Regions from separate parts of the Pontibacillus sp. HN14 genome, predicted to be linked through region 1. Evidence: riboswitches for the same ligand, from Rfam matches in the RefSeq annotation. Region 1 holds a riboswitch; each other region holds the start of a gene.
The links. A riboswitch is a leader RNA that binds a small molecule or an ion and turns the genes downstream of it on or off. The one in region 1 is predicted to bind S-adenosylmethionine.

Region 1 (4,183 bases):
ACCGTTTCCGAACTTTATGCGCCGATCTCTGGTAAAGTTGTAGGCATCAATGGTGAGCTTGACGATAGTCCTGAGTTTGTAAACGAAGCGCCATATGATAAAGCTTGGATGGTTATTGTAGAACCATCTGACCAGTCGCAAATTGAGAAATTAATGTCAGCTGATAAATATCAAGAAATGATTGCTGAAGACTAATATTGGCATCATACTATCCTCAATCGTAGGACACCTTAAGCACAAGGGGTGAACTAAGATGGAGAATAATCGTCAGTCTTCCGCACCACGAACTCGGTCTGCAACAGTACCGGGAGCGAAGGTTACGAACACCACTAAGCACAAGCAACAGAAGCAATCGTGGAGAGGGACAAGTGATCCTTCTCGCGTTGATAAGTATGTAGATTGTGATGAAGAAAACGGTTGGTGTTAAGGGAAATGGCAGTGGGGCTCCACTGCCATTTCTTTATCTATATGTTCATCATCAGGAATTTTATTTATATCAATAGCGGCCTATTTTTTATTATTTTTGCGGTGAAGTGAGAATTTATAATCCAAATCACATATAGTAATAAGAAACACTTACGTTGGAAAAAAGACAGGTGGTTGCGATGAACGAAATCAGTGCACTTGAAAAAGTGATTATCGTAGAGGGCAAAACTGATAAACAGCAGATTCAAAAAGTAATTAATGAAGATGTTGAGATTATATGCACAAATGGAACATTAGGGGTAGAGCGGCTAGAACAGCTTATTTTGGACTATGACCTGGATCATAAAGACGTCTTTATACTAGTTGATGAAGACCATTCAGGTCACAAGTTACGAAAGCAACTCTCTTTCGAACTTCCTCATGCTGAGCATATTTATATAGATCGTTCATTTAGAGAAGTGGCTGCTACTCCAGAAGCAGAGTTAGCTTCAGCTTTAGTAAGCAGAAGTATATCGGTTGATCCTATTTTTTTAACATAGTTAGGTGGTTTTCTTTGCAAACAGTATCTGACCAACCTTTAAACCAGTTCACTCAAAGTGAAAATGATGTTGATTTTCTTTTTATTCATAGCCCCTTTTGTGGGACTTGTCATTTGGCAAGAAAGATGTTGGAGACAGTAGAGGCGATAAAAGAAGTCCCTCTCAGTGAATTGAATGCAGCCGTTCACCCAGATTTTATGTGGGAATACCAAATAGAAAGTGTCCCATGTCTTTTAATACTTCGCAAAGGAACGACGCTCGAGAAATTGTATGCATTTCACTCAGTGCCTTATCTCTATGAAAAAATGAATTATTATCAGCTATAATAAGAGGCTGTCCAATAGGACAGCCTCTTCTGTATGTCTGCAGTTATTGGCGAAAGATGATTTCCCGAGAAATAATTAGGCGAATCGTGTCTGTAGCTTCTGTAGAACTACAGTAATGTACCAATGGTTTTCATGACTTCCATTACGTCTGCTTTATCTCCAAAGGTTGCTTCAATCATCCCTTGCTGATTAATAACTACAGTTGTAGGGACGCCTGTACATCCGTAAAGGTCATAAATTTCACGTCCTCGATCAATCAAGGTAGGTTGAGACAGAAATTTATTAGCAAACGCAATACCTTCTTCAGCGTTTCTTTCTCTTCCGGTTACATTAATCGTCATCATTTTGACTTCATTTCGATTTAAGGACTGATAAAAGTGTTCTTTCTTTGGAAGGTCTCTTGAACAGTCTGGACACCACGAAGTAAAAAAAGTTAGAACGATTACTTTACCTAAATCTTGTTCCAACTCATATTGACTACCATCTGTAGCTGGAAGTGTGAAGTGAGGTGCTCTCATGTTGCTTGCCTCCTTAACCTATAAATATTGACTCATTAACTACCACCATGCTAACATATATCCTAACTTTATATCGATTTCAGATCTTATCTGGAGAGGTGGAGGGACTGGCCCTTTGAAACCCGGCAACCATCCTGTTTTTTAGGAACGGTGCTAATTCCTGCGAAGCGAAAGCTTTGGGTGATAAGAGAGTTGACGTGATTTGCGTTTCCCTCTCTTTGGGAAACGTTTTTTTATATTTATGTAGTAGAAAGTGATTATTGTGTAGGTTGACGCTCGCGTAAAGAGTTTAGTGGGTAAATTCTGAATGAAACGAATTGAGTGAAAGTTTTATATTGACTGAATGTTAAAGCGCATGCTAGAATTCTTTCTAGACTTAAAAGAGTTAAAGCGTTAATTGAATAAAGGATTTTACTCTTATCACGAGAGGTGGAGGGACTGGCCCTTTGAAGCCCGGCAACCATCAAACTTTGTTTGAAAGGTGCCAAATCCTGCTAAGCATAGCTTAGACAGATGAGAGGACGAATCGGTTTAGATAAACCTTTCTGTCCTCGTGTGGGATAGGAAGGTTTTTTTATTAGGGACCCATATTTGAAGAGGGTAGGGTCTGGGCGTTATTGCTTTTGAAAAGGAGGAACAACCGTGATCTCAATCAAGAATTTACAGAAAGTTTTCAAATCTGGTACAAACCAAGTTCAAGCGGTTGATGATGTGAATTTGAACATCGAAAAAGGAGAAATTTACGGAGTAATCGGATATAGCGGTGCTGGTAAAAGTACTTTTATTCGCTTGCTTAACCGACTAGAGGATCCAACAAGCGGTGAGATTGTAATAGACGGGGAAGACATAGCCAACCTTAGAGCAGGACAGTTACGGAAAGCAAGGCAGGAAATTGGAATGGTATTTCAGCACTTTAACCTTCTTTGGTCTCGCACTGTCAGAGAGAATATTGCTTTTCCTTTAGAAATAGCAGGTACACCAAAACAGGAGCGTCAAGAGCGTGTAGATGAGTTGATTAAACTCGTCGGTTTAACAGGAAGAGAAGATGCTTATCCTTCACAACTAAGCGGGGGTCAAAAGCAACGTGTCGGTATTGCCAGGGCGCTGGCTAACAGGCCAAAAGTTCTCTTATGTGATGAAGCAACCTCTGCCTTAGATCCTGAGACAACGGATCAAATCTTAGATCTGTTAGTAAACATTAACGAACAGTTAGATTTAACGATTATCCTCATTACTCATGAAATGCACGTTATTCGTAAAATTTCACATAGGGTCGCGGTCATGGAAGAAGGAAAGGTTGTGGAAGAAGGGGATGTATTAGACGTCTTCCTTCATCCTAAAGAGAAAGTTACGAAACGCTTCGTAGAGCAAATAATGGGTGACCAGGAGCAAGATGACACCATGGAAACGATGCTAGCTGAGTATCAAACTGGGCAAGTCGTTCGTTTGCACTTTGTGGGTGAGAAAACCAATCAGGCTCTCATTAGTGAAGTATCGAGGGAGTTTCCTTCCGTAAGCTTTAATATCTTGCAAGGGAAGATCACTCAGACTAAAAAGGGTGCTTATGGAACTCTGTTTGTTCACATCGATGGAACAGATGAAGATATCAAGAAAGCCATCCAGTATATATCAGAAACGTCTGTCGAAGTTGAGGTGAATCATAATGTTTCATGAGTTATTTCCAAACGCTAATATAGAAGATCTTGTCACTGCTACGAAAGAAACCTTATATATGACTGCTCTCTCAGTAGTAGGGACCTTTATATTAGGACTGCTACTTGGTCTTCTGCTTTACTTAACATCAAAGCAGAACATATGGGCAAATAAACCATTGAACTTTATCGTCGCTACGATTGTAAACGTGTTTCGAGCGATTCCGTTCATTATATTAATTTTACTCTTATTCCCTTTCACTGAGTTTTTAATTGGGACAATTAGAGGGCCGAATGCGGCGCTTCCAGCTTTAATTATTGGTGCAGCTCCTTTCTACGGTCGTCTCGTAGAAATAGCTCTTAAAGAAGTAGATAAGGGAGTGATCGAAGCTGCTAAATCGATGGGAGCTAAGACATCGACGATTATATTTAAAGTGTTGCTTCCGGAATCGATGCCAGCCCTTGTTTCGGGGATTACGGTAACATCTATTAATTTAATTAGCTATTCAGCCATGGCCGGAGTTATTGGAGCCGGTGGCCTTGGAGACCTGGCTTACCTTAAAGGGTTCCAGCGCTGGGATTTCGATGTTGTCTTCTTAGCAACGATATTAATTGTCATTATTGTATTCCTATTCCAATTTGTTGGAGATTTTATATCAAATAAATTAGATAAACGATAAAAAGGAGAGAAAAAGAATGAAGAAGTTTTTAACGTTATTCCT
Region 2 (4,183 bases), on a different contig from region 1:
GTTTTACTACTATGCCGAATATTACAGATTTTTGCCCCTTAATCCATTCAATATCGCTAGAACCTTTGTCTACAGACAAAGGTTCAGATGCAAAAACCTCGCTTAAATCCAGGCTCTATCCCCCCCTTTTTTCCTCTAAAATAAAAAAGTCTATAACTACTGTTGATCAACAGTAGTTATAGACTCACGTGAATGAAGCTGAGCAACAAAAAAGGGACTGGTTTCATTTCAGAGATCCACCCTGACTATGAACCATGCGTCCCTTTATGCGCTCTATAATTTATAGTTGATTCTTAGCTAAAGGGGGAGACTTTAGCTAACTACCTCTTCGTCATTTAACCCGGCTACGTCAGACTCTTCACCAGCCATATCGAATCCTCCCTGAAAGATCCCAAAACCTAGCGTCAATAGAATAGCTGCTACTACAGTAGTTAACTTTTTCACGATAAGCCCTCCTTGAATAATCTATAAACATCATACATAAATTTTTGATTATTTTGAATAATAAAGAGATAAAACAAAACATTACAAAAACACTCAATAAAATTGCCGGTTTTACGGGAAAGTTTTGCAACGCTTTATAGTTATCCACTTAAATGGACTCCACTACATGGCTTAGACGGAGCTTAACTGAATTTCTTTCTTCATATAAGAAGCAGCTAATTTATATTTCCTATTCTTATAATAATAATCACCAAGCCGTTCATAGAGTCCTTTTAATTTAAAGTGGTAGTCGCGTTTTTCTAATTCTTTTATTAAGTCATTCATGCAGCGTTCAAAATCTTCAAATCTTCCCTCTTTCTCAAAGATAAAGGCTTCTAATTCTTTTAAAAAGTACTGATCCTGTTCAGACTGGCAATGCTCGCGTGCGTGATCAAGAACGAGTTTAGCTTCTTCAATCTTATCACGGTCTATTAAACTTCCGATTAAGGAACGGTAGGGAAGAACGATATTGTGCAGGTCTCCACTCTCTATTTTAGTCTCTATCGACTTCCTGAAATAATAGATGGCCGCCCCGTAATCACCCAGTTGTTTATTAATCAGTCCACAATTATGATGAATGCGGCTTTTTAACTTCTCATTGTTCGTGATGGAAACAATCTTCTCCCCCTTAAGGAGATACTCCATTGCCGTTTCACACTCATCCATCTCCCAATGCATAGCCCCGATCATGTTGTACGTTTCGCCTAACCGATCCCATTCGAGCTTTTTTTGGAACACATCAAGGCATTCTTTCGCTGCATCAATCGCTTTATAATACTCTCTGTTGTGCTTATGCAACAAGGAGATATTGTAGAAGAATAGGCCTTTTTCTAATTCATCATGAGTTTGCGCTACGAGCCTGTTGTAGTGTTTTAAGCTTTTTTGTAAATGATTATGTTGAAAATGATAAAAGCCGTAATAGTAATCATAGAACGACAAAAGCACCGCATCGTCTATCTTCTCATCTTCTTTTACATAAAGATTAACTAATAGCTGAATCGAAGACAATTCATCTGAATTGCCTCCTGTTTTCATTAGATGGGCTCCTTTAATAAGTGCATATAGCAATTCAGTATACATGCCCTTAACGACTTGCTTCTCTAAAGATTCCAAACGATCTAACAGATTCCCTACTCTAGGGGCATCACCAATAATGACCGCACCTTTCAGTTCTACTATCAGATCAATTATCGTCTGATCTTTCTGATCGTAATTAAACAAGTAGTCCTCCTCCACCCCAAGCCGTTCTGCAAAGAGCACAAGAATATCCTTCGACGGAACGTACTTACCTGACTCAATATTGCTAAGGTGAGTAGCTGAAACAACTCCAACACTAAGTTCACTCTGTGATAAACCACGTAATTGCCTTACGTATTTAATTCTTCTCCCAATGTTCACCCAGATTCCTCCATACCATAGTGGACTAGTTGTATGTGATCAACGAAGATGCAGAAAATTGAAAAAATATTTCCTTAGTATTAGTTTATCAAACATTTCATCATCCTGAATCAGGAAGGAAGACCCCATTTTGAATAGGAAATTATACCTAGGAGCAGTACTTGAAAATATACGAACGTCTAATATGAAAGATTGGACTTCCTTTTTATTGACATCTTCCATACAACAGCGTAATATAATAACCAACAAAAATTTCGAAAATTAACTCTTCTTATCAAGAGAGGTGGAGGGACTGGCCCTTTGAAACCTCGGCAACGGGTTCTGATGTGAATACCGTGCCAATTCCAAACAAGATGAGAGAGCGGGACACCCTTACAACCCCTCTTCTCGTCAATCAGACAAGTAGAGGGGTTTTTTCAATCATTCCTTCATATATATAGAAGGAATTTAGACGCTTTTTTCTTAATTCCGAGTAACTAGGGTTGTTTAATCTGATATACTATTACAAAGAGGAGCTGAGTCAGGTGAGATACGGATATTGGTTACCGATCTTTGGCGGCTGGTTGCGTAATGTGGAGCATGAGAGTATGCCTCCTACATTCGATTATGCGAAAAAGGTCGTGCAACAAGGCGAACAATTAGGGTTTGATTCAACGCTTATTGCAGAGTTGTATTTAAATGATATTAAAGGAACCGATCAGGATTCCTTAGAAGCTTGGACGACTGCAGCAGCTTTGGCTGCTGTGACAGAGAAAACGGAGATTATGGCAGCGGTCCGGCCAAACTTTCACAATGCAGCCATCACGGCTAAGATGGCCGCCAATATTGACAGGATCTCAGGTGGCCGATTCACACTAAACGTCGTTTCCGCCTGGTGGGAGGAAGAAGCCAAACAGTACGGAGGCTCCTTTACCGCTCATGATGAGCGATATGACCGAACCGATGAATTCTTAACGGTTTTAAAATCCCTTTGGACTGAAGAAGAACCCGTCAGCTATAACGGCAACTTCTATTCTATCGAGAACACGCACCTTCATCCAAAGCCTATCCAAAAGCCTTATCCGAAACTATATGCAGGTGGGGAGAGCAACAGAGGAAAACAAACCATCGTAAATCACTGCGACGCCTACGTCATGCACGGCGGCACCGTAGATGAAATAAAAACAAAGATTAACGATATGAAAGAACGGCGATCTTTAAGCGGGCATGAACCGCTCCAATCGTTTGGAATGGCCGCTTACGTCATTTGCAGAGATACAGAAGAAGAAGCGCTTGAAGAATTAAATCGAATCACAAACGTGAAAGACTCAGGGGCCTATGCAGGCTACCAGGATTTCACGAGTAAGTCGCAGCTTGAGCAACAAGTAGACCTGCAAGATTACTCGGTCTCTAACCGAGGACTACGCCCGAAGCTCATCGGCACGCCAGAAACGATCGCTGAGCGCATCCTTCAATATGAACAAGCTGGGCTCGACCTTCTCCTTCTTCAATGCTCCCCGCAGCTAGAAGAAATGGAGCGCTTCAGTCGTGATGTTATGCCACTCGTAGAAGAGAAACGCACACACTTCAAGGAGGTACCACAATGACAAAGATTTACGTCTTACACGAAAATGATGAATGGACAGATCATTTAACGAACCGCTTAGAAGAACTAGAATTGCCTTTTGAATTATGGCATTTAGATCAGGGAACGATTGATCTCTCAAAGGAACCACCAGAAGGCATCTTTTACAATAGAATGAGCGCATCCTCTCACACTCGGGATCACCGCTTCGCACCGGAGTTTACAGAAGCTGTTCTGGCCTGGCTCGAACGCCACGATCGTACGGTTGTAAATGGAAGCCGTGCTTTGCGACTTGAGCTCAGCAAAGTAAATCAGTATATGGCGTTAAACCAAGAAGGGATTACGACACCGAAGACCATCACAGCTGTCGGGAAAGATCAAATTATTGAAGCAGCCAAACAGCTGGACTTGGCACCCTTTATTACAAAGCATAATCGTGCCGGCAAAGGGCAAGGCGTTCAGCTGTTCCATTCTATTGAAGCTCTTCAGGAATATGTGTACGGGGATTCATTTGAAGAACCTGTCGACGGCATTACGCTTGTACAGCAATATATCGAAGCTCCTAAACCTTATATCGTTCGTCACGAATTCGTCGGAGGAAAATTCCTTTATGCAGTAAAAGTTGATACGTCTGAAGGCTTTGAATTGTGCCCGGCTGATGCGTGCACGATTGACGATCTCTATTGCCCAACCGGATCTGAAGAAACAGGTGGCGCAAAGTTTGAAATTCTTGAAGGG
Region 3 (4,183 bases), on a different contig from region 1:
CAACGCTTGATTATATTGAGTTTATGGAAGAGAACCCATTAGAGAGTAAAACAGAAGCTTACGCGTCAAAGGTCGTTAACCCTTTTCGTCAAGAGGAGTTTGGTGATACACGGGGAGGGGACGTGCGACCTCCGAAGAATATTGATGCACTCAGGAAGTCAGTGCAAAAGTTGGACTCGAGTTATGAAGAGATCGTCCATTACATTGAAGAATCTTTAGAGAAGTCTGTGGAACGCTTTCAACTCGATCGTCCTACAAAGATCTATGTGTTCCCCTTTAATCCCGATCAGCTTTCTCTTATAGATGAAATGGACGGTGTCTTAGCTCATACTACGGATGCACTGGTTTGGTTCGAGATCGATCCTGAACATTATACAGAGGAAGCCCTCTCTTACACAATGGCCCATGAATACCATCATCTAGCCTATTACGAAATGCATCCAGAAAGACCAGTTGATTTGGTCGAGGAAGCCCTTGTAGAAGGGGAAGCCGATGCCTTTGCAGAAGGGATTTACCCCGAAGCTGAGTTTCCTTGGACGAGAGAATTGACGAAAGAAGAAGAGACGGAAGTCATAAACTGGGTGAACGAAAGAAGGTATACCTATGAAGGTGAGGATTTAGTAGAGTTCAGAGACGGCAATGAGAGGATTCCAAAATGGGCGAATTATAAAATAGGCCTTATGATCATTCAGGATTTTATAAAGAATAACCCCGATGTAACGGTAGAAGAGTGGACCAAAATGGGACCAGAAGAAATCCTAAAGGGAAGTCGTTTTGCTGATGATTTTGATGGAGTGTAAGGTGCTATATAGAAATGATAGATAACAAGAATAAAAGCAGCCTGATCACAGGCTGCTTTTTCTCATGTAATCCCCTTTACGGTAACTGAGGGTTACTATTTTTTGCTTCTTGTAATTTTGGTTTGCGGTACCCGCCAGCGATGTCGGCTTTCTTAAATTCTTTAGAATAGATTACTTCTTTCGCCGCTGATGTATCGTTCTCTCCTCCGACAGGCTGGTATTGTGATCTCTTATACATTGATCTCATCCTTTCTGTTGGAATTCGTTGTACATTTATAGCCTTCCCGCTGAATTTTTGGTTGAAACATCTCTTTAATCATTTCTTTTATATGCTGGTCCATAATTTCAAGAAATACTTCACGATCGCCTTTACAAATCTAAATGGGGTTAGGACCAAACCGGGTAACACAGAGACTTCGTTGTCATTTGATCTCGTTTCTTCTTCACCGATTACGTAAGCCCTCCCTTACATTTTGAGTTCGTAAAATCGTTTCACAATAGGACGAATGATGATTCGTACCATCAATAAAGAAAAGAGAAGCGTTTGCCCAATTGTTGAAGCATCGAGGGAGACAGAAAGGACAAAGGCAACTGCAATCATGCCATCCATAATCCAATTAACCGCCTCACCAGACTTAGCATTAATCAGGATATTCCGCTCATCATTCTTCTCAATCTCACTACGCTTTTCACCACTTGCTGTTGTTGTATCTTTTCTGCTTCGTATGTACATTTCAATGGAGAGGCCCGCTAATGCAAAGCCTAGTCCCGCTACTCCAAAAGGAAGGTCGTCATTCACGATTCCTGTGATAAAGGTACCGATCCCGATTCCTGCTAATACAATCGTTAGAATTAAATTCCGTACATGCTTAGTGTTCATTTTCATCATCCTCTTCAAATATAAATAGATCTTCAATGTGAACATTTAAGACTCTGGCAATCTTGTAGGCCAGAAGAACAGATGGATTATATCGCCCCTTTTCTAATGAAATGATGGTTCTTGACGAGACAGAAACGATGTCTGCTAATTCTTGTTGGGTAATGTTCGCCTCTTTTCGAAGGCTTCTAATATGGTTTTTCAAAAAGTGATCACCTACATAGGATGTGAAGTTTATTTCATGTGAAGCTAACTTCATATTACAACTAGTGGTATTTACAGTCAATAAAAGAAAATAAAGGATTTAAAAAGATTTCCATCTTTATGCACTTCATTGAGTCGACTTTAAAAATATTAATAAAGACGTAAATGCAAAAAGATCAGGAAAATTACAACTATATTGACAATTAAATCAAAGACTAGTAGAGTAATAAAAAAATATTCTTATCCAGAGAGGTGGAGGGACTGGCCCTTTGAAGCCTCAGCAACAGGTCGAAGATGACACTGTGCTAATTCCAGCGGGTGAACCATCCTGATCGATAAGAGCTTTCGTTATTGTCAGTTAAACGCACTCGCATGAGAGTGCGTTTTTTGTATGTTCACCCTACTAAAGTTAGGGGGAATGAAAATTGGAACATCAGTTTAAACGGGAAATGAAAACAAGGCATTTGGTTATGCTCTCCCTTGGGGGTGTAATTGGAACAGGGTTGTTCCTAAGTTCTGGCTATACGATTCACCAAGCTGGGCCCCTTGGAACGATTCTCGCTTATGGTATTGGAGCTCTTGTAGTGTATTTGGTTATGCTCTGCCTCGGGGAGCTATCGGTTCAAAATCCGGAGACGGGCGCCTTTCATACATATGCCCACAACTACATAGGACCAGGAACCGGGTTTACCGTTGCTTGGCTGTACTGGCTGACCTGGACTGTTGCATTAGGCTCTGAGTTTACAGCAGCTGGCTTATTAATGCAGCGGTGGTTTCCGGATGTTAGCGTCTGGATATGGAGTGCTTTTTTTGCTGCTTTAATTTTCAGTTTGAATGCTTTTAGCGTGAAGTTTTTTGCAGAGGCTGAGTTTTGGTTCTCTTCTGTAAAAGTTGTAGCCATTGTTCTGTTTATCCTTATTGGATTTGGAGCGATGTTTGGGTGGGTCACGGTGACGAATAGCGAACCCACTTCTGTGTTATCAAACTTTACAAGTCAGGGGCTCTTTCCTAACGGGGTGACCGCCATATTGATGACCATGCTAGCGGTAAACTTTGCCTTTTCCGGAACAGAATTAATTGGAATTGCAGCAGGAGAAACGGTTAATCCGTCCAAAACGATTCCGCTAGCGATCCGCACAACACTTGTCCGTTTAATTCTCTTTTTTATCGGGACGATCGTTGTCCTCTCGGCGCTGCTACCAACGGATGTGGCTGGTGTGGTAGAAAGTCCGTTTGTTGCGGTTCTTGACCGGATCGGCATCCCGTATGCAGCGGATGTGATGAATTTCGTGATCTTAACAGCAATATTATCCGCTGCGAACTCAGGGCTCTACGCATCTGCGCGCATGCTTTGGTCACTTGCGGATAAAGAAACAATCTCGCCTGTCTTTGCTAAGTTATCAAGTAGGGGAGTACCTCTGATCGCGATGACCTTTAGTATGATCGGCGGGGGCCTTGCGTTGTTGTCTAGTGTGATTGCGCCGGACACGGTGTATATTGTTCTGGTATCGATATCAGGCCTGGCTGTTGTAGTGGTGTGGATGAGTATCAGCGCCTCGCATTTCCAGTTCAGAAGAGCGTATCGAAAAGCAGGGCATAAAGAAACTGACTTAGCCTACAAAGCGCCATTTTATCCAGTAGTTCCGATTGCGGCATTTACTCTGTGCTTGGCTTCATGTGTAGGGATTGCCTTTGATCCGACGCAGCGAATTGCCCTTTACTGTGGCATCCCGTTTATTGCCTTATGCTATGGAAGTTATTATGTGAACCAATTTATGAAGAAAAGGAGAATAAATCATGTCAAAACCTCTCAATCGATTAAATCCCATTGAATCCTTATTAAGCCGTCAGGATGTCCTAGTGCTCGATGGAGCCTTGGCGACGGAATTAGAACGGTACGGCTGTGACTTGGATGATCCATTGTGGTCGGCTCGTGTATTGCTCGAACAGCCTGAGGCGATTAAGCAAGTACACGCTGATTATTACCGTGCAGGTGCGGATTGTTCCATTACGGCAAGCTACCAGGCAACGGTGGACGGCTTCGGGGGAAGAGGTTTCACAAAAGAGGAAGCCCTGTCGCTGATTCGAAAAACGGTTACGCTGGCTACAGAAGCCCGCGATAAAGTACTAGAAGAAGACCCCGACCGGGAGAGACCGCTCGTAGCAGCGTCTGTTGGTCCATACGGTGCCTATCTTGCGGATGGTTCAGAGTACGTCGGACAGTATAGCATTACTGATGAGGAACTGTATGCTTTTCATAAACCGCGTATGGAAGCTCTTATCGAAGCGGGTGCAGACCTCT
Region 4 (4,183 bases), on a different contig from region 1:
ATATCAAAGGTTATTTTTTACATAAATAGTAAATTAAAAAAGCCTGTCCTCGGTATCCTCCTTTATACTCACCAATTCTCAACCTTCTAAACTATAAATTCTACTTTAGCCAAGTGAAGCGTGCCAGACACCCTTTCGTGTTGTAAAGCACCGCAGGGTGTCTGACACGATCATCTTTTTCCGTTTTTTGTTAAATGCTCTCGGGTGTTCTACTATATAATAAGGAAGAGAGGAGGTTGGCTGTTGTCTGGTATTGGGCTTTTAGGTGTGGTGTGGCTCCTTTTGATTGTTGGGCTCATCGTTTTGTTCCTAGTATCCTTTACGTATTTCCTTAGGAGAACGTTTCAAAAAAATGTCGGCGATCGGTTGGAACGTGTGGAGAAGAAAGTGGATGGGTTGACGGAAAAATTTCAGAAGAAATGACATGGGGAATATATAATAGGAGAGAGGCAGGAGCCTCTCTCCTTTTGTGTATCCGTTATTATACATTAAACACTTCAGCAAGATGCTGACGAAGTTCTGTCATATACGTATCGATATCAGGGTTTTTGATTACATCAAATGCGCCAAAGCTCTTCAGTGGTTCCATACCGACGTATTTCTGCATGTTATGAAGATGATCAATTGCTCCTTCGAGATCTTGGCCTTTAAAGAATTCTTCGTCTTTACTGAACGCATCTTTTGGAGCGTTCCATGTTGTAGAGAACATGTACTTTCTTCCGGTCATCAGGCCACCTTCTCCGTACTTACCTCCACCGCCGAAGAAAATACCTGGTTCATAAACTGAATCCATATAAGTCTTTGTTGCACCAGGAAGGCTGAACCAGTACATCGGTGTTTGAACAACGATGGTATCAGCCCATTTGAATTTTTCTTGTTCTTCTTTTACATCGTAGCCTTCACTTACAACTGTTGTTTTGACTTCATATTTTGAAGAGAGCTTGGTTACAATTTCATCATAAAGCGTCTTATTCAAACGTCCCTCAGCAATTGGGTATGGTTCGTGTCCATTTATAACTAGAATATTGTTCATCTTAAACATCCTTTATCATATAGTTTTATTGTTCGAAAACCATCGAACTGTTTTAAACTATAGCACCCTATTAAGTGGAATGCAAACAAAAAAAGAACCACCAAAAAATGGTGGTTCTCCGAACACGCTATAAATCTTCTTCATTTACTTTTCCGATCGCGTCGAGTAATCCAGGGAACTTTCCTTCAATTTCTTCTGTCCGTATGGAGTAAAAATGCTCCTTTCCTACAATTCTGGCCTGGATAAGCCCGGCTTCTCGTAATACTTTTATATGATGAGATACGGTTGATTTCGGTAATTGAAGTTGAAGCGTGTAATGGGTACAGTTATTCTCATGCGTGTCCCGAAGACACCGGATAATCTTAGCTCGGTTCGGTTCACTCAGGGCCTGCAAAACTTTTGTAAACGTTACGCTTTCAATTGGTGGATGATAAGGTATTTTCATAATTCATATTGTATCGATTATCATACTTGAAGGCAAGACAGTGGACTCTTGATAGTTGAAAAGGGTCCTGTGTACTGAGAGTCTTTTAGAACCTTTTTTTAACAATATGCAATTTTGTGGCATAGCTTCTTCAAGAGAAGGGTATTCCCTTTACATAATTAAAAAAAGGAGAGAAGAACCATGCCAAAAGCATTATCTGGGAAATTGGCCTTATTTATGTTAGCGATCTTCGTCGGGCAATTACTCGCGCTTTTAATTGTCGGCTCCATAGAAGGACTTCTAACGATTGTCACCTTCTCACATCTTACACGCTACACAGCGATTATCGGTCTGATCGTCGGGGTTGCAGGTGTCTTACAAGAAAACGGAAAGGGGAGAATCATTCCGATTTTAACCCTTGTACTAAGTGTTGCATTAGCAGCCTTTAATGGCTATTTAATGTTTATCTGGGGATAACCTGTGAAAAGAAATCCGTAATTGTCAGAGTCGCAGTCGTTTCATAGCTCACTTAACGATTATTAAAATTTTTAACTAAAAAGTTTGAAAAATCCTTTGACATTTTTATGATACACTTGTAACATATGGATTAACGAAAAACACATATGCATACAATCTTCTTATCCAGAGAGGTGGAGGGAATGGCCCTTTGAAACCTCGGCAACGGATCCTGATTAACAGGGCACCGTGCCAATTCCTTCAAGCATACGCTTGAAAGATGAGAAGAGACGGATCTACATATACGTAAATCCCCTCTTCTTATTTTTTTAAGAAGAGGGGATTTTTTATTGTCCATAAGGGAGTGAAATGGACCGGATTTAGCTATAAAACCAAGTTATCATATCTGTTTTATCAGTATTAAAGGAGGCAGGCAGCATGATCGAGTTACACAATATTGAGAAAGTGTACCATAAGGATGAACAAATCATTCGAGCAGTCGATGGAGTGGACCTATCAATTGATAAGGGAGCTATTTACGGCGTAATTGGATTTAGCGGGGCGGGGAAAAGTACACTCCTTCGTTGCGTCAATCTCATTGAGCGCCCTACATCTGGAGAGGTGAAGTTAGACGGGGAGGACCTGACCAAGTTGCCAAAGGCAAAACTAAGGAAAGTCAGGCGGCGTATTGGCATGATCTTTCAACATTTTAATTTGCTAGAATCGAAAACCGTCTATCAAAACGTTGCTTTCCCCTTACTTCTTGACGGACAAAAAGGGAAACATGTGGAAGCTAAAGTGAAAGAGCTTCTCGATTTTGTTGGCTTAGCTGATCAAGCAGGGAAATATCCAGATGAACTCTCCGGCGGTCAGAAACAGCGTGTAGGTATTGCGCGCGCCCTTGTCCGGTCTCCTGAAGTCCTCTTGTGTGATGAGGCGACTTCGGCGCTTGATCCTCAGACGACGGATGCGATTCTTGATTTGTTAAAGGAAATTCGCGATCAGTATAAGATTACGATTTTAATGATTACCCATGAGATGGGAGTCATTCGTGAGATCTGTGACCGGGTTGCTGTAATGGAGGGAGGAAAGGTGATCGAAGAAGGATCGGTCTTTGATATTTTCTCTAGTCCCAAGCATCAGACGACAAAGAACTTTGTGAGTTCGGTGATGAACGATAAGATTCCGGATTCGATTCTAGAGGCTCTAGACAGTACCCGCCATGTGTACCGGATTACGTTCTTACGGGAAAAAGCATCTGAGCCCATTCTCTATAGAGCTGCGGCTCAGCACAATGTTGAAGTGAATGTGTTATACGGGCAAATAACTGAATTGCAAGGTGAACCATTTGGAAGTCTGATTGTCGAATTTATTGGAGGAGAGAAAGAAATTTTTAAGGCCCTTCATACAATCGGGCAATCCGTTACATTGAAAGAGGTGACAAGAAATGCAAGTTGAATTAGCTACATTTTGGCCAAAGATTTTAGAGGCAACACAAGAGACTGTCGTTATGGTAGGCATCGCTTTACTGTTTGCGGTCGTAATTGGATTACCCCTTGGGATTTCTCTCGTTGTAACGAGGAAGAATGGACTGCTAGAGAATGGCCCTCTATTTACTGTATTAAACGGCGTGGTGAACTTCTTCCGTTCAATTCCGTTCATTATCTTGCTTGTTGCTATTCTACCGATCACTCGATTTATTGTCGGTACTTCAATTGGGACAGCGGCAGCCGTGGTGCCCCTTGTATTCTTCTCAGCGCCTTATATTGCAAGGCTCGTTGAGAGTAGTTTGCTAGAAGTGAATCCAGGGGTTGTAGAAGCAGCAGAATCGATGGGAGCCACACCCTGGCAAATCATTCTACGCGTATTTTTGCCAGAAGCATTAAGCTCTCTCGTGTTAAACATCACGATCGCAACAATCGGCCTTGTCGGAGCATCGGCGATGGCAGGTTTTGTAGGAGGCGGTGGTCTTGGAGATTTAGCGATTGCCTATGGGTACCAGCGCTTTGAGACAAACGTCATGATCATAACGGTGATCCTGTTGGTCATCATTGTTCAAACCGTTCAAACATTAGGAAATTACGTATCAAAAGCAGTTCGTAGACGATAAAAGGAGGAAATTACATATGAAAAAGTGGATTGTATTCATCGCAGTATTAACAACATTAGGAGCGGCCCTTGCAGGGTGCGGCAGTACGGAAGCAGAAGGGGAGACCAAAACCGTTAAAATTGGAGTCAGTGGTTCTGGAGTACCTTTGTGGGATCCGATT

Region 2: linked by a shared signal. The riboswitch ahead of LQ226_RS12835 (LLM class flavin-dependent oxidoreductase) and the one ahead of LQ226_RS15690 (methionine ABC transporter ATP-binding protein) in region 1 are both predicted to bind S-adenosylmethionine.
Region 3: linked by a shared signal. The riboswitch ahead of LQ226_RS00350 (amino acid permease) and the one ahead of LQ226_RS15690 (methionine ABC transporter ATP-binding protein) in region 1 are both predicted to bind S-adenosylmethionine.
Region 4: linked by a shared signal. The riboswitch ahead of LQ226_RS00060 (methionine ABC transporter ATP-binding protein) and the one ahead of LQ226_RS15690 (methionine ABC transporter ATP-binding protein) in region 1 are both predicted to bind S-adenosylmethionine.

What each region holds. Positions count from the first base shown of each region.
Region 1 covers NZ_JAJOLR010000005.1:148,680-152,862, reverse strand. The annotation lists gene gcvH (glycine cleavage system protein GcvH) at 1-195, shown strand, start outside; gene LQ226_RS15710 (DUF2553 family protein) at 254-427, shown strand; gene LQ226_RS15705 (ribonuclease M5) at 606-965, shown strand; gene LQ226_RS15700 (thioredoxin family protein) at 980-1,291, shown strand; gene LQ226_RS15695 (TlpA disulfide reductase family protein) at 1,399-1,809, opposite strand; SAM riboswitch class I at 1,893-1,999, shown strand; SAM riboswitch class I at 2,224-2,329, shown strand; gene LQ226_RS15690 (methionine ABC transporter ATP-binding protein) at 2,452-3,483, shown strand; gene LQ226_RS15685 (methionine ABC transporter permease) at 3,473-4,141, shown strand; gene LQ226_RS15680 (MetQ/NlpA family ABC transporter substrate-binding protein) at 4,158-4,183, shown strand, end outside.
Region 2 covers NZ_JAJOLR010000003.1:321,073-325,255, forward strand. The annotation lists gene LQ226_RS21000 (hypothetical protein) at 313-444, opposite strand; gene LQ226_RS12830 (helix-turn-helix transcriptional regulator) at 616-1,881, opposite strand; SAM riboswitch class I at 2,150-2,241, shown strand; gene LQ226_RS12835 (LLM class flavin-dependent oxidoreductase) at 2,406-3,467, shown strand; gene LQ226_RS12840 (ATP-grasp domain-containing protein) at 3,464-4,183, shown strand, end outside.
Region 3 covers NZ_JAJOLR010000001.1:71,630-75,812, forward strand. The annotation lists gene LQ226_RS00330 (DUF2268 domain-containing putative Zn-dependent protease) at 1-800, shown strand, start outside; gene LQ226_RS00335 (YfhE family protein) at 877-1,038, opposite strand; gene LQ226_RS00340 (hypothetical protein) at 1,267-1,680, opposite strand; gene LQ226_RS00345 (helix-turn-helix transcriptional regulator) at 1,670-1,882, opposite strand; SAM riboswitch class I at 2,119-2,223, shown strand; gene LQ226_RS00350 (amino acid permease) at 2,331-3,713, shown strand; gene mmuM (homocysteine S-methyltransferase) at 3,679-4,183, shown strand, end outside.
Region 4 covers NZ_JAJOLR010000001.1:6,235-10,417, forward strand. The annotation lists gene LQ226_RS00040 (DUF4083 family protein) at 244-423, shown strand; gene LQ226_RS00045 (NAD(P)H-dependent oxidoreductase) at 482-1,033, opposite strand; gene LQ226_RS00050 (ArsR/SmtB family transcription factor) at 1,161-1,478, opposite strand; gene LQ226_RS00055 (hypothetical protein) at 1,659-1,934, shown strand; SAM riboswitch class I at 2,093-2,200, shown strand; gene LQ226_RS00060 (methionine ABC transporter ATP-binding protein) at 2,352-3,371, shown strand; gene LQ226_RS00065 (methionine ABC transporter permease) at 3,361-4,023, shown strand; gene LQ226_RS00070 (MetQ/NlpA family ABC transporter substrate-binding protein) at 4,040-4,183, shown strand, end outside.